Regions from separate parts of the Streptomyces sp. URMC 124 genome, predicted to be linked through region 3. Evidence: riboswitches for the same ligand, from Rfam matches in the RefSeq annotation. Region 3 holds a riboswitch; each other region holds the start of a gene.
The links. Region 3 has a riboswitch for cobalamin ahead of ACSNOG_RS00540 (CoA-acylating methylmalonate-semialdehyde dehydrogenase). Riboswitches for the same ligand answer to the same signal wherever they lie in the genome.

Region 1: another riboswitch for cobalamin. It lies ahead of ACSNOG_RS22245 (ribonucleoside-diphosphate reductase subunit alpha); the one in region 3 lies ahead of ACSNOG_RS00540 (CoA-acylating methylmalonate-semialdehyde dehydrogenase).
Region 2: another riboswitch for cobalamin. It lies ahead of ACSNOG_RS23105 (cobalamin biosynthesis protein); the one in region 3 lies ahead of ACSNOG_RS00540 (CoA-acylating methylmalonate-semialdehyde dehydrogenase).

Annotation. Positions count from the first base shown of each region.
Region 1 is NZ_JBPQTS010000113.1:4,780-11,456, reverse strand. It holds gene ACSNOG_RS22260 (Gfo/Idh/MocA family protein) at 1-750, opposite strand, end outside; gene ACSNOG_RS22255 (DUF3311 domain-containing protein) at 911-1,168, shown strand; gene mctP (monocarboxylate uptake permease MctP) at 1,165-2,790, shown strand; adenosylcobalamin-variant (AdoCbl-variant) riboswitch at 3,018-3,118, shown strand; gene ACSNOG_RS22245 (ribonucleoside-diphosphate reductase subunit alpha) at 3,292-5,682, shown strand; gene ACSNOG_RS22240 (ribonucleotide-diphosphate reductase subunit beta) at 5,682-6,677, shown strand, end outside.
Region 2 is NZ_JBPQTS010000120.1:13,906-20,582, reverse strand. It holds gene ACSNOG_RS23115 (putative cobaltochelatase) at 1-1,253, opposite strand, end outside; gene ACSNOG_RS23110 (cobyric acid synthase) at 1,419-2,927, opposite strand; gene ACSNOG_RS23105 (cobalamin biosynthesis protein) at 2,957-3,922, opposite strand; cobalamin riboswitch at 4,051-4,170, opposite strand; gene ACSNOG_RS23100 (hypothetical protein) at 4,338-4,562, opposite strand; gene ACSNOG_RS23095 (anion permease) at 4,591-5,787, opposite strand; gene ACSNOG_RS23090 (class II aldolase/adducin family protein) at 5,950-6,600, shown strand.
Region 3 is NZ_JBPQTS010000001.1:121,042-127,718, reverse strand. It holds gene ACSNOG_RS00550 (enoyl-CoA hydratase/isomerase family protein) at 1-310, opposite strand, end outside; gene ACSNOG_RS00545 (acyl-CoA dehydrogenase family protein) at 307-1,455, opposite strand; gene ACSNOG_RS00540 (CoA-acylating methylmalonate-semialdehyde dehydrogenase) at 1,497-2,996, opposite strand; cobalamin riboswitch at 3,176-3,353, opposite strand; gene ACSNOG_RS00535 (short-chain fatty acyl-CoA regulator family protein) at 3,419-4,837, opposite strand; gene aceA (isocitrate lyase) at 5,130-6,413, shown strand; gene aceB (malate synthase A) at 6,500-6,677, shown strand, end outside.

The sequences.
Region 1 (6,677 bases), on a different contig from region 3:
GGGGGCGAGCTCCGCGTCCAGCGGGTCGAGCGCCAGGAAGCGTCCCCCGGCGGTGACGTCCAGGCGGTCCCGCCCGGGACCACTCGCCCAGGCGAAGCGGCACTCCGCCGACGTGCCCGACGCCCAGCCGAGGGAGAGGTGGGCGCGCCGCTCGGCTCCGGCGGCGAACCTGCGGCCGAAGCGCGCGCCCACGCGCGCGGGCGGACCCAGCACCGCCAGCAGCAGGTCCAGACGGGGGCTGCCCGCGTCGGCGAGGACGCCGCCGCCCACGGCCGGGTCCGTGCGCCAGTGCCCGGGCGCCGGGTCGAAGGGGGCGCTGAAGGTGATCCGCACGCGCGCGGGCGCGCACGCCGTCAGCGCCTCGCGCAGCTGCCGTGCGGCCGGCCCCAGCCGGCGGGGGTAGGCCACCCCCGCGCACAGACCCGCCCGTTCCGCTTCCGCCGCCAGCGCGCCCCCGCCGCCGAGCGCGCCCGCCAGGGGCTTCTCGACCAGCACGTGACAGCCGGCGCGCAGCGCGTGGAGCGCGAGGGGGACGTGCGCGGCGACCGGCGTGGCCACGTACACCGCGTCGGCGGCCGTGAGCCGGCCGAGGTCGTCACCGCCCGCGGGCACCCCGTGCTCCGCCGCCGTCCGGGCGGCGCGCTCCGGATCCCGGCTCCAGACGTACGCCGCCTCCTCGCCCAGACCGCGCAGGGCCGGCAGTACACGGCGCCGCACGACCTCGCCGCTGCCGGCGACCGCCCACTTCAAGGACGCTCCATGTCCACCAACTCACCATAAACGGAACGTCTTTTCAACAGCGCTGATGACGTTGTCATACCGATATGCGGACAGGGGGTGACGGTCGGCGGGGCCCTCACCTAGATTTCCTGCGCATCACGCAGTGATCACACAGGGGGGAGTCACCACCATGACGGAACCACCGGAGGGCGGCAGGAGGGCGGTCGTCACCGCGCCCCTCGCCGTGGCGGGGCTGTGCCTCGCCGTCCCGTTCGTCGCGATGCTGTGGGTGGACTCCTACGCCCGGACCGGGCCCGCTTTCATCGGCATCCCCCTCTTCTACTGGTACCAGATGCTGTGGGTGCCGATATCGACCCTGCTCACCGCCGTCGCCTACGTGCTCGTGCGGCGCCAGGAGCGGGCCCGCAAGGCGGGTGAGCGGCGGTGAAGGACGGCGTCAACGGCGTGGCCCTCGCCGTCTTCATCTTCTTCTTCCTCGCCGTGACGGTCATGGGCTTCATGGCCTCGAAGTGGCGGCGGGCCGAGAATGCGGACAACCTCGACGAGTGGGGGCTGGGCGGCCGCTCGTTCGGCACCTGGGTCACCTGGTTCCTGCTCGGCGGTGACCTCTACACCGCGTACACGTTCGTGGCCGTCCCGGCGGCGATCTACGCGGGCGGTGCGGCCGGCTTCTTCGCGGTGCCGTACACGATCCTGTGCTACCCGCTGGTCTTCACCTTCCTGCCCCGCCTGTGGTCGGTCTCCCACAAGCACGGCTACGTGACGTCGTCGGACTTCGTCCGCGGCCGCTTCGGCTCGAAGGGCCTGTCGCTCGCCCTCGCGCTCACCGGCATCCTCGCGACGATGCCGTACATCGCGCTGCAGCTGGTGGGCATACAGGCGGTCCTGGACGTGCTGGGCGTGGGCGGCGGGTCGAACTGGTTCATGAAGGACCTGCCGCTGCTCATCGCCTTCGGCGTGCTCGCGGCCTACACCTACTCCTCCGGGCTGCGGGCGCCCGCGCTGATCGCCTTCGTCAAGGACGCGCTGATCTACATCGTGATCATCGTGGCGATCATCTACATCCCGATCAAGCTGGGTGGTTTCGACCACATCTTCAGCAAGGCGGGCGAAGCGTTCGCGGTGAAGAACCCGGAGACCGGCAAGCCGCGCGGCGCCCTGGTGAGCGGGCCCGACGCGCAGTGGGCGTACGCCACGCTCGCGCTCGGCTCCGCGATGGCGCTCTTCCTCTACCCCCACTCGGTGACTGCGGTTCTCTCCAGCAAAGGCCGCAACGTCATCCGCCGCAATACGACGATCCTGCCGCTGTACTCCCTGATGCTGGGCCTGCTGGCGATGCTCGGCTTCATGGCCATCGCCGCCGGGATCAAGGTGAAGAACGGGCAGCTCGCGATCCCCCAGCTGTTCGAGGACATGTTCCCGGACTGGTTCACGGGCGTGACCTTCGCGGCCATCGGCATCGGTGCCCTGGTCCCGGCCGCGATCATGTCGATCGCAGCGGCGAACCTTTTCACCCGCAACATCTACAAGGACTTCATCCGGCCGGACGCCTCGCCCGGGCACGAGGCGAAGGTCTCCAAGCTCGCGTCGCTGCTGGTGAAGGTCGGCGCGCTCGTCTTCGTCCTCACCATGGACAAGACCGTCGCCATCAACTTCCAGCTGCTCGGTGGCATCTGGATCCTGCAGACGGTCCCCGCTCTCGTGGGCGGCCTCTTCACCCGCTGGTTCCACCGCTGGGCCCTGCTGGCCGGCTGGGCCGCGGGCATGGTCTACGGCACCTGGAAGGCGTACGACACGCCGAGCGCCACGCAGGATCATTTCGGCAATACCAACCTCATCCCCCTTATCGGGGAAAAGGGTTATATCGGGCTCACGGCCTTCGTGCTCAATGTGATCGTCGTCATCGTCCTGACCTTCGTCCTGAAGGCGCTCGGCGCGCCGGACGGCAAGGACGAGACCGCCGCCGCGGACTACACGGCGGACGCCGGCGACCCGGGGGTGCAGGCCGAGCTCCCGCCGGCCACCGCAGGGGCCCCTGGAGGCCACTAGAGCGACCCTCGGCGGGGCCCTCGCCCCGCGGAGCCGACCGGGCCGTCACGCCCCTCTGGAGGGCGCGTGACGCCCCTTCGCCGTGCCCCTCGCCCGGCACCCCTCCGACCTGCGGACCCACCCTCAACACCGGGGCCTGATAACACATTCCGACCCATGCGCTTACCGCGCGACACAACATGTGGGGGCGCGTACGGGGGGCGGCACTAGATGTATGCTCGTCCTCGCTGTCGTCGCAGGGGAATCCGGTGGAAATCCGGAACTGTCCCGCAACGGTGCATGTATGCCGTTAAGCCGCGCATGCAGGAGTCCGAGTACCTGCCGGCAGCCGCCCTCCACCGAGCCTGCCCTGGGCTCGGCTATGGGCGTTGAATTCGTCCGGGCCTCGCGGGTTGGGCCGGCGGACGCCTACGAGGCATGCCCTGGTCCATCAGGCGTGCCCGTGCGCGACCGTCGAGCCCTCCCGCCGGCCCCCACCCAGCCGAGCGAGGGAGAGCCTCAGTGACCATCGCGCCCGCCGATCCGGTCTCAGCGACTGCGGAAGCGACCGGCGGCCCCGGGACCGCGCTGCTGCGCACCCTGACCGACCTCACCGCCGACCTTCCCGCCACCGACCCGGGCAAGGTCGCCGCCGCCGCACTGCGGGGCCGGAGCGCGAACTCGGACGAGGCCGAGCTGCGCTCCCTCGCCACCGAGGCCGCCGCCGGGCTGATCGCCGAGGAGCCCGAGTACTCCAAGCTCGCCGCCCGGCTGCTCACCCGCGCGATCGCCGAGGAGGCCGCCGGCCAGGGCGCCACGTCCTTCTCCGCCTCGGTCGCCGTCGGCCACCGCGAGGGCCTGATCGCGGACGACACCGCCGCGTTCGTGGCCGGTCACGCCGCGCGCCTGGACGAGCTGGTCGAGAAGGCCCTCGCCGACGGCGCCGACGACCGCTTCGGCTACTTCGGCCTGCGCACCCTGCACAGCCGCTACCTGCTGCGCCACCCGATCACCCGCAACGTGATCGAGACCCCGCAGCACTTCCTGCTGCGCGTGGCCTGCGGCCTGGCCGAGGACCACTCCGAGCGCGCCGTCGCCGACGTCGCCGAGCTCTACGGCCTGACGAGCAGCCTGTCGTACCTGCCGTCCTCCCCGACGCTGTTCAACTCCGGCACCCGCCACCCGCAGATGTCGTCCTGCTACCTGCTGGACTCCCCGCTGGACGAGCTGGACTCGATCTACGACCGCTACCACCAGGTGGCGCGCCTGTCGAAGCACGCCGGCGGCATCGGCCTGTCGTACAGCCGCATCCGCTCGCGCGGCTCGCTGATCCGCGGCACCAACGGCCACTCCAACGGCATCGTGCCGTTCCTGCGCACCCTCGACGCCTCCGTCGCCGCCGTCAACCAGGGCGGCCGCCGCAAGGGCGCGGCCTGCGTCTACCTGGAGACCTGGCACGCCGACATCGAGGAGTTCCTGGAGCTCCGCGACAACACCGGTGAGGAGGCCCGCCGCACCCACAACCTCAACATCGCGCACTGGATCCCGGACGAGTTCATGCGCCGCGTCGAGGCCGACGCCGAGTGGTCGCTGTTCTCCCCGGCCGACACGCCCGATCTGGTCGACCTCTACGGCGACGAGTTCGACGCCGCGTACCGCAAGTACGAGGCCGAGGGCAAGGCCGTCAAGCAGATCCCGGCCCGCGTGCTCTACGCCCGCATGATGCGCACCCTCGCGCAGACCGGCAACGGCTGGATGACGTTCAAGGACGCCGCCAACCGCACCGCCAACCAGACGGCCGAGAAGGGCGCGGTCGTCCACTCCTCGAACCTCTGCACGGAGATCCTCGAGGTCACGAACGACGGCGAGACCGCGGTCTGCAACCTGGGCTCGGTCAACCTCGCGCAGCACCTCGGTGCCGAGGGCGAGATGGACTGGGAGAAGCTGGACCGCACGGTCCGCACGGCCGTCACCTTCCTCGACCGCGTCGTGGACATCAACTTCTACCCGACCGAGCAGGCCGGGAACTCCAACAGCCGCTGGCGCCCGGTGGGCCTGGGCCTGATGGGTCTGCAGGACGTCTTCTTCCGCCTGCGCATGGCCTTCGACTCGGCCGAGGCGAAGGCGCTGTCCACCAAGATCTCCGAGCGGATCATGCTGGCGGCCTACGAGGCCTCTGCCGACCTCGCCGAGCGGCACGGCCCGCACCCGGCCTGGTCCGCGACCCGCACCGCCCGCGGCGTGCTCCACCCGGACCACTACCCCAACGCCGTGGCCGCCTGGGAGGACCGCTGGGAGGCGCTGCGCGCCCGCATCGCCGAGGTCGGCATGCGCAACTCGCTGCTGCTCGCCATCGCCCCGACGGCGACCATCGCCTCCATCGCGGGCGTCTACGAGTGCATCGAGCCGCAGGTCTCCAACCTCTTCAAGCGCGAGACGCTCTCGGGTGAGTTCCTCCAGGTCAACACCTACCTGGTGGAGGACCTCAAGAAGCTCGGCGTGTGGGACCGCGCCACCCGCGAGGCGATGACCGAGGCCAACGGCTCGATCCAGGACATGAAGTGGATCCCGCAGGAGGTGCGCGACCTCTACCGCACCGCCTGGGAGATCCCGCAGCGCGCCCTGATCGACATGGCCGCGGCCCGTACGCCGTACCTGGACCAGAGCCAGTCGCTGAACCTCTTCATGGCCTCGCCCACCATCGGCAAGCTCAGCTCGATGTACGCGTACGCCTGGAAGCAGGGCATCAAGACGACGTACTACCTGCGCTCGCGCCCGGCGACCCGCATCGCCCGCGCCGCCTCCGGCGGTGCCGCGGCCCCCGCCACCATCCCCGTGCAGCAGGCCGCGCCCGACGCGGACGCCATCGCCTGCTCCCTTGAGAACCCCGAGTCCTGCGAGGCCTGCCAGTAATGTCCGCCGCTGAACAGAAGAACCTGCTCGACCCCGGCTTCGAGCTGACCCTGCGTCCGATGCGGTACCCGGACTTCTACGACCGCTACCGCGACGCGATCAAGAACACCTGGACCGTCGAGGAGGTCGACCTCCACTCGGACGTCGCCGACCTCGCCAAGCTCTCCCCGGGCGAGCAGCACATGATCGGCCGCCTCGTCGCGTTCTTCGCGACCGGCGACTCGATCGTGGCGAACAACCTTGTGCTGACGCTGTACAAGCACATCAACTCCCCCGAGGCGCGGCTGTACCTTTCGCGGCAGCTCTTCGAGGAGGCCGTGCACGTCCAGTTCTATCTGACGCTGCTCGACACCTACCTGCCCGACCCGGACGAGCGCGCGGCGGCGTTCGCGGCCGTGGAGAACATCCCCTCCATCCGCGACAAGGCGCAGTTCTGCTTCAAGTGGATCAACGAGGTCGAGAAGATCGACCGCCTGGAGACGAAGGCCGACCGCCGCCGCTTCCTGCTCAACCTGATCTGCTTCGCGGCCTGCATCGAGGGCCTGTTCTTCTACGGCGCCTTCGCCTACGTGTACTGGTTCCGCAGCCGCGGCCTGCTGCACGGCCTGGCGACCGGCACCAACTGGGTCTTCCGCGACGAGACCATGCACATGAACTTCGCGTTCGAGGTCGTGGACACCGTCCGCCAGGAGGAGCCCGAGCTCTTCGACGACGAGCTCCAGCAGCAGGTCACCGACATGCTGAAGGAGGCCGTCGAGGCCGAGCTGCAGTTCGGCCGCGACCTGTGCGGCGAGGGCCTGCCGGGCATGAACACCGAGTCCATGCGCGAGTACCTCCAGTGCGTCGCCGACCAGCGCCTGCAGCGCCTGGGCTTCGCCCCGGTCTTCGGCTCGGAGAACCCGTTCTCCTTCATGGAGCTGCAGAACGTCCAGGAGCTCACCAACTTCTTCGAGCGCCGCGCCTCCGCGTACCAGATGGCGGTCGAGGGCTCGGTC
Region 2 (6,677 bases), on a different contig from region 3:
CCTTCGGGGGCGTCCGGGCTCTCCGGGCCCTCGGGGGAGGCGGGCTCCCGGCCCGAGGGCTCCTGCGGCTCCTGCCGCTGCTGCGGGACGTCGGAGGCGGCGTCGGTGCCGCCCGTGCCGTCCTGCGGGGGCTGGCCGCCGCCGGGACCGCCTTCGGGGCCGCCGTCGTCCGGGCCGCCGTCGGTGCCCTCGTCGTCCGGACCCTCGGGCTCCGGGTCCGGGTCCGGCTCGGGCTCCTTGTCCTCGAACTGCGCGAGGATCTCGTCGAGCTTGTCCTCGTCCAGGCCCGGCGCGTCGAAGGGGTTGCGCCGGCGCCGGTGCGGCAGCGACAGCAGCGCCGCCTGCCGGACGTCCGCCGTCGTCACGTCCGTGCGGCCCGCCCACGCGGCGAGGGCGGACGCGGCGCGCGCGGTCACGATGTCCGCGCGCATGCCGTCCACCTCGAAGCCCGCGCACACGGCGGCGATGCGGCGCAGCGCGCCGTCGCCCAGGCGGACGGACGGCAGCAGCGCGCGGGCGGCGGCGATCCGCTCGCGCAGCGTCTCCTCCTCGGCCGCCCACTTCGCCGCGAACGCGCCCGGGTCCTCGTCGTAGGCGAGGCGGCGGCGTACGACCTCGACGCGCTCGTCGGGCTCGCGCGAGGCCGCGACCTCGACGGTCAGGCCGAAGCGGTCGAGGAGCTGCGGGCGCAGCTCGCCCTCTTCGGGATTCATGGTCCCGACGAGGAGGAAACGGGACGCGTGCCGGACGGAGACGCCCTCGCGCTCGACGTGGGAGGCGCCGGTGGCGGCGGCGTCGAGAAGCAGGTCGACCAGGTGGTCGTGGAGGAGGTTGACCTCGTCGACGTAGAGCACGCCACGGTGCGCGCCCGCGAGCAACCCGGGCTCGAAGGCCTTCACGCCCTCCGACAGCGCTTGCTCGATGTCGAGAGCGCCGACGAGCCGGTCCTCTGAGGCGCCGACGGGCAGCTCGACCATGCGCGTCGGGCGGGTTCCCTCCGGGCCTTCCACGCCGTGCGGCCCGTCCGGGCACGCAGGGTCCGGTGACACCGGGTCACAGGAGAAGCGGCAGCCCTCGACGACGGAGACGGGTGGCATCAGCCCGGCGACGCCCCGCACGGCCGTGGTTTTGGCCGTTCCCTTCTCACCTCGTACGAGCACTCCGCCCACAGTTGGGGAGACCGCGTTCAGCAGCAGAGCCAAGCGCAGATCCTCCATGCCGACGATCGCAGTGAAGGGGTAGGGGGTACTCATGCGCTGTTCACTCCTTCGAGAGACTCTCGCCGAACCGGCTGCCTGCTGCCGTGGTTGAGGGCCACGATTGCCTCCTGGTCCCCGCATCAGCGGGGGTTGTTCGCTGCTCGGCGATCACTTCGTCGAAGCTCTGCTGTGCTCCCCGCATCCGCGGGGGTTTCCTGTTCACGGCGCGCCCGGCGGTATGAACGGGACCCCCGGGGGCACCCCGTTCTCGATCAGCCGCAGCAGCGCGTCCGTGTCCGCGTGTTCCTCGATCAGATCGCCCAGCCGGTCCAGCTGCTCCTCCCGCAGCGCGGCGAAGCTCGTGTCCGGCGCCGGGACGAACGCCCGGCCCGCCGCCTCCGCGACGCGCCGCAGGAACGCCCGCCGGAAGCCGTCGCTCTCCAGCGAACCGTGCCAGTGCGTGCCCCACACGGCGCCCACGCGGCAGCCGTCCAGGAACGGCTCGTCGCCACCCCGCACGTCGGCCACGCCGTGGTGGATCTCGTAGCCCTCGACGGGCTCGCCCAGGGCCGTGCCCACGGGGCGGGCCAGGGTCTTCTCCACGGCGAAGCGGATGCGCACGGGCAGCAGGCCGAGGCCCTCGACGGTCCCCGCCCGCGACTCCACCTCGTCCTCGATGCGCTCGCCCAGCACCTGGAAGCCGCCGCAGATGCCCAGGACGGGGCGGCCCTCCGCGGCACGCCGCACCAGGGCGTCCGCGAGCCCGCGCTCGCGCAGCCAGGCCAGCGCCCGCACCGTGCCGCGCGTCCCCGGCACGACCACCAGGTCGGCGTCGGCGAGCTCCTCCGCGCGGTCGACGAAGCGCACCACGACGCCCGGCTCGGCCGCCAGCGCGTCCACGTCCGTGAAGTTGGACATCAGCGGCACCGCGCACACCGCGACCCGCAGCACGTCCGCGCCGTGCGGCGGAGCCACCACCGACTCCCGTACGGCGCCGCGCAGCGAGACGCGCAGCCCGTCCTCCTCGTCGATGCCCAGGCCGTGCGCGAACGGCAGGACGCCCAGCGTCGGACGGCCCGTCAGGTCGCGCAGCATGTCCAGGCCGGGCTCCAGCAGCGTCACGTCGCCACGGAACTTGTTGACGACGTAACCCGCTATCAGCTCCTGGTCCTCGGGCGAGAGCAGGGCGGTCGTGCCGAAGAACGACGCGAAGACGCCGCCGCGGTCGATGTCGCCGACCACGACCACGGGCAGCCGGGCCGCCCGGGCGATGCCCATGTTGACGATGTCGCTGCGCCGCAGGTTGATCTCGGCCGGGCTGCCGGCGCCCTCGCAGATCACCGCGTCGTGCGTGCGCCGCAGCTCCTCCAGGCACTCCGTCACCGTGCCGAACAGCTGCTCCTGGCGGCCCGCGTGGTAGCCGCGCGCGCTGAGCTCGCCCACCGGCTTGCCCATCAGCACGACCTGGCTGCTGCGGTCGCCGCCGGGCTTGAGCAGCACCGGGTTCATGAGGGCGCTCGGCTCCACGCGGGCCGCGGCCGCCTGCATGGCCTGTGCCCGGCCTATCTCCGCGCCCTCGCGCGTCACGAAGGAGTTGAGCGACATGTTCTGCGCCTTGAACGGCGCGACCTTGACGCCCTTGCGGGCCAGCCAGCGGCAGATGCCGGCCGTCACCACGCTCTTGCCCGCGTCCGAGGTGGTGCCGGCCACCAGCAGGCCCCCGCCCAGCGGGCCCCGCGGCCCGCTCCTGTCAGCCGTCACCGGCTCCTCCTCCGTGCGTACCGTGCGAAGCTTCCGACAGAGAGCCTGCCCACGACGGCCGTTCCCAGGGCCAGGAAGGACACCCGGCGCGAGAGGCGTACCGCGCGCTCGATGTCGTCCGTCGCCACCGGGCGGTTCTCCGCGCCCAGCACGGGCCGGTGCTCGACGCGGCCCGCGTACGCCAGGGTGCCGCCGAGCCGCACGCCGAGCGCTCCCGCGAACGCCGCCTCGACGGGGCCCGCGTTGGGGCTGGGGTGGCGGGAGGCGTCCCGCCGGGCCACCCGCCAGGCGCCGCGCGGATCCGGGCCCGCGAGGACGGCGAGGGCCGCGGTCAGGCGGGCGCCGGGCCAGCCGGCGACGTCGTCGAGACGGGCCGAGGCCCAGCCGAAACGGCGGTAGCGGGGGGACTTGTGGCCCACCATCGCATCGAGCGTGTTCACCGCCCGGAAGCCGACGAGCCCCGGCACGCCCCCCAGGGCGCCCCACACCAGCGCGCCGACGACGGCGTCGGAGGTGTTCTCGGCCACGGACTCCACGACGGCGCGGGCGATCTGCTGCCCGTCCAGGGCCTGCGGGTCGCGCCCGCACAGGTGCGGCAGTCGCTCCCGGGCGACGTCGACGTCACCGGCGGCGAGCGCGCCGCCGATGGCGCGGGCCTCGCGGCCCAGGGAGGTGCCGCCCAGCACGGCCCAGGTCGCGACGGCGGTCAGGGCGATGTCGGCGGGGCGGGAAGCGCGCGCGGCGCGGGCCAGCAGGGCGGCACCGGCGGCGGCGCCGCCCGCGCACAGCAGGGCGTGCGCGGCACCGTGGCCGCGGTGGTCGCGCCACAGGCGCTGCTCCACGGCCTGCGCGGCACGGCCGAACGCCGCCACGGGGTGGCCGCGGCGGGGGTCGCCCAGGACGCGGTCACCGAGGAAGCCGAGGGCGGCGCCGCACGCGAAACCGATGGGATCGGCACGCATCGGCTCAGACCGCCGTCACGCCTCGGTGGGGAGAGGGGAGTGTGCGGGGCGTTCGGTGGCGGGCGCCGGGCATGACGATGTGTCCTCACTCAGGGTCCGCGCCCTGGCTCGACGTGACCGGCGACCAGAGTCTCCTGGCTCCCGGATCTACGCCGCCCCGGCCTTCCGGCTCGCCGCCGTGGCATCGCGTGGGGGAGACGCTCCCCGGTGACAGTGGCGGGACCGCGCCGGATTCACACCGGCTTCCTCTGCTGTCGCCGTTTGGCTCCGGAAGTCCACCATGCGCCGCGTGCGCCGTCAACTCACTTCTGACCTGGGACGAGTCGCGGACGCCCGGGCCGCAGCGGCGCACCGAACGCCGACCGGCCGGGACCCCCTGAGGGATCCCGGCCGGTCGGAGCGGAGCGGGTGAGGGTTACGCCACGATCAAGTAGATGCCGTAGCCCACGGCCGCCGCGCACACGGCGAAGCAGGCGTACGCCCCCGAGCGCCGCGCGAGCGTACCCGCGCCCGGGTCCGCCGGGCCCCCCGCACGGGGCGAGGTGCCGACGATGCCGAGGGTGAAGATGCCCACCAGGCCGACCGTCACCACGAGGCTGACGCCGAAGACCTGGCCGAGAGCTGCCCAGTCGATGTGCATGCTGTTTCTTCCTTAAGCCTTGGGAGCCTCAGCCCGCCGCGGCGGCGGGGCCGGCCGGCGGCGGGGCGACGGCCTGCAGGGCGGCGGTGATGACACCGGCCGGCTCGGCGTCGGCGGCGGTGTCGCGCGAGTCCAGGTCGTCGTGGGTGACGGGCTTGCGGCGCGAGGCCAGCCAGATCGCACCGGAGACGGCGAGGCCGAGGACGGCGACGGCCGCGACGCCCCAGTCGCCCTGGTCGGCGAGGAGAGCGGCGCCACCGGCGACCAGGCCCGCGGCGGGCAGGGTCAGGCCCCAGGCCATCACCATGCGGCCGGCGGTCGACCAGCGCACGACGCCGCCCTTGCGGCCGAGGCCGGCGCCCATGATCGAGCCGGAGCAGACCTGGGTGGTGGAGAGGGCGAAGCCGATGTGGGAGGAGGCGAGGATCACGGTCGCGGCGCCGGTCTGCGCGGCGAAGCCCTGGGCGGGCTTGATGTCGGTGAGGCCCTTGCCGAGGGTCTGGATGATGCGCCAGCCGCCCAGGTACGTACCGAGCGCGATGGCCAGGCCCGCGGAGACGATGACCCACATGGGCGGGTCGGCGTGCGGGGCGACGACGCCGCCGGCGACGAGCGCGAGGGTGATCACACCCATGGTCTTCTGGGCGTCGTTGGTGCCGTGGGCCAGGGAGACCAGGGCGGCCGAGGCGATCTGCCCGGCGCGGTAGCCCTTGGCGGTCTCCTGCTCGTCGCGGCCGCGCGTGAGCCGGTAGGTGAGCCGGGTCGCGCACCAGGCGGCGATGCCGGCCACGAGCGGCGCGGCGACGGCCGGGATCAGGACCTTCATGACGACCTTGTCGGTGTTGACCGCGTCGAAGCCGACGGCGACGACCGTCGCACCGATCAGACCGCCGAAGAGGGCGTGCGAGGAGCTGGAGGGGAGCCCGGCGAGCCAGGTCAGCAGGTTCCAGACGATGGCGCCCACCAGACCCGCGAAGATCACTTCGGGTCTGATGCCGGCGGTCTCATCGATGATTCCCCCGGAGATGGTCTTGGCCACCTCGACGGACAGGAACGCTCCGACGAGGTTGAGGACCGCCGACATCGCCACCGCGGTCTTGGGCTTGAGGGCGCCGGTGGAGATGGTGGTGGCCATGGCGTTGGCCGTGTCGTGGAAGCCGTTCGTAAAGTCGAACACCAAGGCCGTGACGATCACGATCCCGATGAGAAGCGTGATGTGTTCCATTCACCCAGGCAATCAGCTCGATGGTCAGTACAGCCTGGACCGTAAAGACCCTGGGTGAACGGAAGGTGAACTGGGCCGGGCCGATCAGTGACGCGAACCGGAGGTGGGGGACGGATGGCAGGACGGATCGAGGGACGGACCGAGGGACGGATGGAGCGACGGATGAAGGAGAGCGAAGAGATCCGCCGGGTGTGGGCCGAGGTCGTGGCCACGGCTCGCCGCACCACGGCCGACGGCCTGGTGGTGGGCACCTCGGGAAACGTCTCCGCGCGGGCCGGGGACGCGGTCGTGGTCACCCCGAGCGGCATCCCGTACGACCGGCTGACCGCGCGCGACGTGGTGGCCGTCGACATGGAGGGCCGCCCGCTCCTGGGCGATCTGGCGCCCACCAGCGAGCTGCCCCTGCACCTCGCGGTCTACCGCGCCACCGGCGCCGCCGCGATCGTGCACACCCACGCCGTGCACGCGACGGCCGTCTCCACGCTCGTCGACGAGCTGCCCCTCATCCACTACATGGCCGGCGCGCTCGGCGGCCCGGTGCGGGTGGCGCCCTACGCGCTCTACGGCAGCGACGAGCTGGCCGCGCACGCCCTGGAAGCCCTCGAAGGCCGCACCGGCTGCCTCCTGCGCAACCACGGCACCCTCACGTACGGTGACGGCCTCGACCAGGCCTACGACCGCACCGCGCAGCTGGAGTGGATGTGCCGGGTCTGGCTCACCGCCTCCTCCGTCCCCGGCCGCACCCCGACGCTCCTCACCCCCACCCAGGCGGCCCGGGCCCAGGAAAAGCTCCGCGGCTACGGCCGCCCGTAGGGCCCGAGCCCCTGCGGGCGGGGCTGCGGCCACCCTGGCCGTGACCTCCACCACGCCCGACCCCCGCCGCCACGGCG
Region 3 (6,677 bases):
CGTGGATGGAGCGGATGTCGCCGCCGGCGCACAGCCCGCGCTCGCCCGCGCCCGTGATGACCACGGTCCCGACGGCGGGGTCCTTCTCCCATTCGGCCAGGGCCTCACCGATGCGGAGCACCATGGCGTGGGTGAGGGCGTTGAGGGCCTCGGGGCGGTTGAGGGTGATGTAGGCCGCGCATCCTTCGGTGTGCAGCAGGACGTCGTCCGTCCGCAGCACGTCGTCGGTCCGCAGCAGGGTGCGGTCGGTGGAGTCGGTCGAGTCGGTGGAGTCGGCGGAGGTGGCGGAGCCGGTGCGGTCCGGCGTCATCGGACGGCGCCCGTCAGTCCGCGGGCCACGATGAGGCGCATGATCTCGTTCGTTCCTTCCAGGATCCGGTGCACCCTGAGATCGCGGACGATCTTCTCGATGCCGTATTCGCTGAGGTAGCCGTAGCCGCCGTGCAACTGGAGGGCCTTGTCGGCCACTGCGAAGCCGGTGTCGGTGGCGAACCGCTTGGCCATCGCGCACAGCTGCGCAGCCTGCGGGAGCCGTTGGTCCAGGGCCTCCGCCGCCTGGCGGACGAGCGCTCTGGCGGCCGCCAGCTCGGTCGCCATGTCGGCGAGCTCGAACTGCAGGGCCTGCGCGTGGAGCAGCGGCGCTCCGAACGCCTCGCGGTCCGCGAGGTAGGCCAGGCTGCGGTGGAGCGCGCTCTGCGCCCCGCCGAGGGAGCAGGCGGCGATGCCGAGGCGGCCGCCGTTGAGTCCGTGCATGGCGATGCGGAAGCCGTCGCCCTCGGCGCCGAGCCGGCGGCCGGCCGGGACGCGCACGCCGTCGAGGACGACCTGGCGGGTGGGCTGGGCGTTCCAGCCCATCTTCTTCTCGTCGGGGCCGAAGGACAGCCCGGGGTCGTCGCGTTCGACGACGAAGGCCGTGACGCCCCGGGGGCCCGGCTCGCCGGTGCGGGCCATCACGATGTAGACGTGCGAGGTGCCCGCGCCGGAGATGAACTGCTTGACGCCCGTGAGGACGTAGTGGTCGCCGTCGCGCTCGGCGCGCGTGCGCAGCGCGGCCGCGTCGGACCCGGCGCCCGGTTCGGTCAGGCAGTAGCTGCCCAGGAAGTCCATGGAGCACAGGGCCGGGAGCAGGCGGGCACGCTGGGCCTCGTCGCCGTAGCGGTCGATCATCCAGGCGACCATGTTGTGGATGGAGAGGTAGCCGGCGATGGACGGGCAGCCGGTGGCCAGCGTCTCGAAGATCACGACGCCGTCGGAGCGGGTCAGGCCGGAGCCTCCGGAGGACTCGCGGACGTAGACGCCGCCGAGCCCGAGGTCCGCGCCCTTGCGCAGGACGTCGACCGGGAAGTGCTTGCCCTGGTCCCAGGCGACGGCGTGCGGGGCGAGGTGTTCCTCGGCGAAGTCCAGCGTCGTCTCGGCGATCGCCAGCTGCTCCTCGGAGAGCATGGTGCCGGTCATGTTCCTGGTCGTGGTCGTTGTCACCGTCGTCACCGCCGTCATCACCGCATCGTGGGAAGGGTGAAGCTCGCGCCCTCCTTGACCCCGGAGGGCCAGCGCGAGGTGACGGTTTTCGTACGGGTGTAGAAGCGGATCGCGTCCGGGCCGTGCTGGTTGAGGTCGCCGAAGCCGGAGCGCTTCCAGCCGCCGAAGGTGTGGTACGCCACCGGTACGGGGATGGGCACGTTGACGCCGACCATGCCGGTGTTCACCCGGCGGGTGAAGTCCCGCGCGGTGTCCCCGTCCCGGGTGAAGATCGCCACGCCGTTTCCGTAGGGGTGCTCGCTGGGCAGCCGCAGGGCCTCCTCGTAGTTCGCGGCGCGGACGATGCAGAGCACCGGGCCGAAGATCTCCTCCCGGTAGACGCGCATGCTCGTCGAGACGCGGTCGAAGAGGGTCGCTCCGGCGAAGAAGCCGTTCTCGTGGCCGGGCAGGACGAAACCGCGGCCGTCCACGACCAGTTCGGCGCCCTCCGTGGTGCCGATGTCCACGTAGCGGCGCATGCGGTCGAGGGCCTCCCGGCTCACCAGCGGGCCGAAGTCGGCGTCCGGGTCGTCGGAGCGGCCGATGCGCAGCGCGCCGATGCGCTCCTTGAGCTTGGCGACCAGGGCGTCCGCGGTCTCCTCGCCGACGGGGACGGCGACGGAGATCGCCATGCAGCGCTCGCCCGCCGACCCGTACCCCGCGCCGATCAGGGCGTCGGCCACCTGGTCGAGGTCGGCGTCCGGCATCACGATCATGTGGTTCTTGGCGCCGCCGAAGCACTGGGCGCGCTTGCCGCGGGCCGCGGCGGTGGCGTAGATGTGCGCGGCGATCGGCGTGGAGCCGACGAAGCCGACAGCCTGCACCCTGGGGTCCTCCAGCAGGGTTTCGACGGCCTCCTTGCCGCCGTTGACCACGTTGAAGACGCCCGGCGGCAGCCCCGCCTCCAGGAAGAGCTCCGCGAGCCGCAGAGGTACGGACGGGTCGCGCTCGGAGGGCTTGAGGACGAACGCGTTCCCGCACGCGAGGGCGGGTGCGGCCTTCCACAGCGGGATCATCGCGGGGAAGTTGAAGGGGGTGATGCCGGCGGTGACGCCGAGGGGGCTGCGCAGCGAGTGGACGTCGATGCCCGTACCGGCGTTGTCCGTGAACTCGCCCTTGAGCAGGTGCGGGATGCCGGCGGCGAACTCGACGACCTCCAGGCCGCGCTGGAGGTCGCCGTGGGCGTCGGCGATCGTCTTGCCGTGCTCGGCCGACAGCAGGCGGGCCAGCGCCTCCCGTTCGCCGTCGACCAGCTGCAGGAACCGCAGCAGGACGCGGGCGCGGCGCTGCGGGTTCCACTCGCCCCACTCCGGCTGGGCGGCCGCCGCACCGGCGATCGCGGCGGTGGTCTCCTCGTGCCCGGCCAGGGGCACCCGGGCCTGTACGGCACCGGTGTTGGGGTCGTACACGTCGGTGAAGAGCCCCGACGTTCCGGGCGTGTGCTTACCGCCGATGAAATGTGTCAGTTCACGGACCATGGAAGCCTGCTCTCGTCAGGTCAGGTGAGATCCGGGGATGGGCATGGGGGCTCCTGGGGCCACGCGGCTCCGGGAGGAGCTACGCGTGCGCGCTCGGGTGCGCGCGCTCCGCCGGATCACCAGGGTCGTGGTCGTGAACACGGACCGGTGCCATGCGTGTCTGCTCCATCCTCGTGGACAACACGGAACACCCCGCGGCCGGTATCCTGACTCCCGGATCACCGCGCGCCGCCAGCCTTCCCGACGCATGGAACATCGCGTCAGTGGCGTGCTGTCGACGGCACACTCCCCGGTCACAGTGGCGGGACCGTGCCGGAATCGCACCGGCTTCCCTGCACCGCGGGCCTTGGTCACGAACATATAGTTGGACGTCCTAGTAAGTCCACCCCGGTTTTTGCGGCGCCTTCTCACCGGCCCCCTTCTCACCGGGCCCCGTCCTCTGCCACCGGATACGGCACGAACGTGCTGCTGTTCTCGTCGATCGCGAGGGTGCGGCCGAGCGGCGGCACGGCCCGCTGCGGGCAGTCGAGGCGTTCGCAGATGCGGCAGCCCATGCCGATGGGCGTGGCCGCGGAGGCGTTGCCGAGGTCGAGCCCGTCGGAGTAGACGAGCCGGGCGGCGTGCCGGATCTCGCAGCCGAGCCCGATGGCGAACGTCTTGCCGGGCTCGCCCCACCCCCCGCGCTGACGGGTGACGGTGCGGGCGGTCCACAGGTAGCGCTGCCCGTCGGGCATGGCGGCGATCTGGACGTGGATGCGCCCGGGGGCGGCGAAGGCCTCGTAGACGTTCCACAGCGGGCACGTGCCACCCGCCCGCGAGAAGTGGAAGCCGGTCGCCGACTGGCGCTTGGACATGTTGCCCGCGCGGTCCACGCGGACGAACGAGAAGGGCACGCCCCGCAGCCGCGGCCGCTGGAGCGTGCTGAGCCGGTGGCAGACCGTCTCGTAGCCGACGCCGAAGTGGTCGGTGAGCCGCTCGATGTCGTAACGCAGCTCCTCCGCCGTCGCGTGGAAGGCGGCGTACGGCAGGACCAGCGCTGCGGCCACGTAGTTGGCGATGCCGATGCGCGCGAGCGACCACGCGGCCGAGCCCTCTTCGTAGTCCTCGGAGGCGAGCGCGGACAGCTCCCCGGCGAATTCGAGCAGCGCCAGTTGCGTGGCCATGCGGAAGGCCCGCTGACCGGGGCGGAGCCGGCCGGAGAGGTGCAGGGTCCGGCGCGCGGGATCGTAGTGGTGGAGGCGGCCGGAGTCCGTGGCCAGCCGGACGGCGTGGTGCTGCGCGAGGCGCCCGGCCAGGGCCGGGAGCACTCCGCCGGGGCGGACGCCCATGCCGGCGGCCAGTTCCTCCGCCGCGGTGTCGAGGTCGTGGAGGTAGTTCTGGCGGCGGTAGAAGAACTCCCGGACCTCCTCGTGGGGAGAGCGGGGCGCGGCCGGGCCCGCGCCGCCGCTGCCGCCCCGGCCGTCGGCGGCCTCCGCCAGGCGCTCGGTCAGGGCCTGGTTGCGGCGGCCGAGGTCGAGCAGGACGGCTGCGACCGCGGGCAGGCGCGAGGCGAGCTCGGACAGCTCCGACGGCGAGACGCGGGCGGCGGAGAGGTCGTCGGCGAGCGCTTCCCGCAGGTCGGCGAGGACCCGCGTGGTGCCGGCGTCGGAGAAGAAGGCGGGGTCGACGCCGAACGCCTCGGTCAGCCGCAGCAGGACGGGGACGGTCAGCGGACGGGAGTCGTGCTCCATCTGGTTCAGGTAGCTCGGGGATATCCCCAGCACGCGGGCGAACTCGGCCTGGCTCAGCCGCCGCTCCTCGCGCAGCCTCCGCAGCCGGGCACCCGCATAGGTCTTGCTCACCGTCGACTCCTGTCCGCGTTCGGATGGGGAATTGAACCTTCGCAGACTTGGCGAAACGTGCGGGGAAGATTCGCAACACTTGACAGAGGGCCAGGCTTGATGGCACGCAGTGCCACTGCCAGAGTCGTAGTGCGGCCCGGCGGAACCAGCCGGAATCAGGCCGGGGTCACGCAGAACCCGGGACCGACAGAGCCTTTGCGTACCCGGTCGCGGCACGGCGGGCCACGACAACACAGGGAGAGCGGCTTCCCTTCGCAGGATTCACAGAACCCAGCACCGACGGGAGACGACCATGACCCAGGCACGGACGACGGCGGCGGAAGCACTGGCGGAGCGGTGGGCGACCGACCCCCGCTGGAAGGGCATCGAACGCACCTACACCGCGGAGGACGTCCTCCGGCTGTCCGGCAGCGTCCGCGAAGAGCACACCCTGGCCCGCCGCGGCGCCGAGCGCCTGTGGCGGCAGCTGCACGAACGCGACTACATCCACGCGCTCGGCGCCCTCACCGGCGGCCAGGCCGTGCAGATGGTGCGGGCAGGGCTGCAGGCGATCTACCTCTCCGGCTGGCAGGTCGCCGCCGACGCCAACCTGGCCGGGCACACCTACCCCGACCAGAGCCTCTACCCCGCCAACTCCGTGCCGCAGGTCGTGCGGCGCATCAACAACGCCCTGCTGCGCGCCGGCCAGATAGCGACCGCCGAAGGCACCGACACGGCCGTCGACTGGCTCGCACCGATCGTCGCCGACGCCGAGGCCGGCTTCGGCGGCCCCCTCAACGCCTTCGAGCTCACCAAGGCGATGATCGCGGCCGGTGCCGCCGGCATCCACTACGAGGACCAGCTCGCCTCCGAGAAGAAGTGCGGCCACCTCGGCGGCAAGGTCCTCGTCCCCACCGCCCAGCACATCCGCACCCTCAACGCCGCCCGTCTCGCCGCCGACATCGCCGACGTGCCCACCCTGATCGTGGCCCGCACCGACGCCCTCGCCGCCACCCTCCTCACCAGCGACGTCGACGAGACCGACGCGCGGTTCTGCACCGGCGAGCGCACGGCCGAGGGCTTCTACCGGGTCGAGAACGGCATGGCGCCGGTCATCGCCCGCGGCCTGGCCTACGCCCCCCACGCCGACCTCATCTGGGTCGAGACCGGCACCCCGGACCTGGCCCAGGCCCGCGAGTTCGCCGAGGCCCTCCACGCCCGCCACCCCGGCAAGATGCTGGCCTACAACTGCTCGCCCTCGTTCAACTGGAAGGCTGCGCTGGACGACGACCGGATCGCCAAGTTCCAGCGCGAACTCGGTGCCATGGGCTACCGCTTCCAGTTCATCACCCTGGCCGGCTTCCACTCCCTCAACCACGGCATGTTCGACCTCGCCCGCGGCTACGCCGAGCACGGCATGACCGCCTACGTCGACCTGCAGGAGCGGGAGTTCGCGGCCCAGGCCGACGGCTTCACCGCCGTCAAGCACCAGCGCGAGGTCGGCACCGGCTATTTCGACCTGGTCTCGACCGCCGTCAACCCCGCCTCCTCCACCACCGCGCTCGCCGGCTCCACCGAGGCGGAGCAGTTCCACTAGGGGCGGCCGGGCCCCGCGTCGTACGGGCCCTCCGGCAGGACGAGCCTCCCGTCCGGACCCCACCACCGCTCCGATGGAGACCCCGCATGCCCATCACCGAACTGTCCGCACGCGTCGAGGTCCTCGGCCCGCCGGGCGACCGCCACGACGAGATCCTCACCCCCGAGGCACTGGACTTCACCGGCCGCCTCGTCACGGCCTTCGCCGGCCGGCGCGCCGAACTGCTCAGGGAGCGCCGCCGCCGCGCCCTGCTCCTCGCCTCCG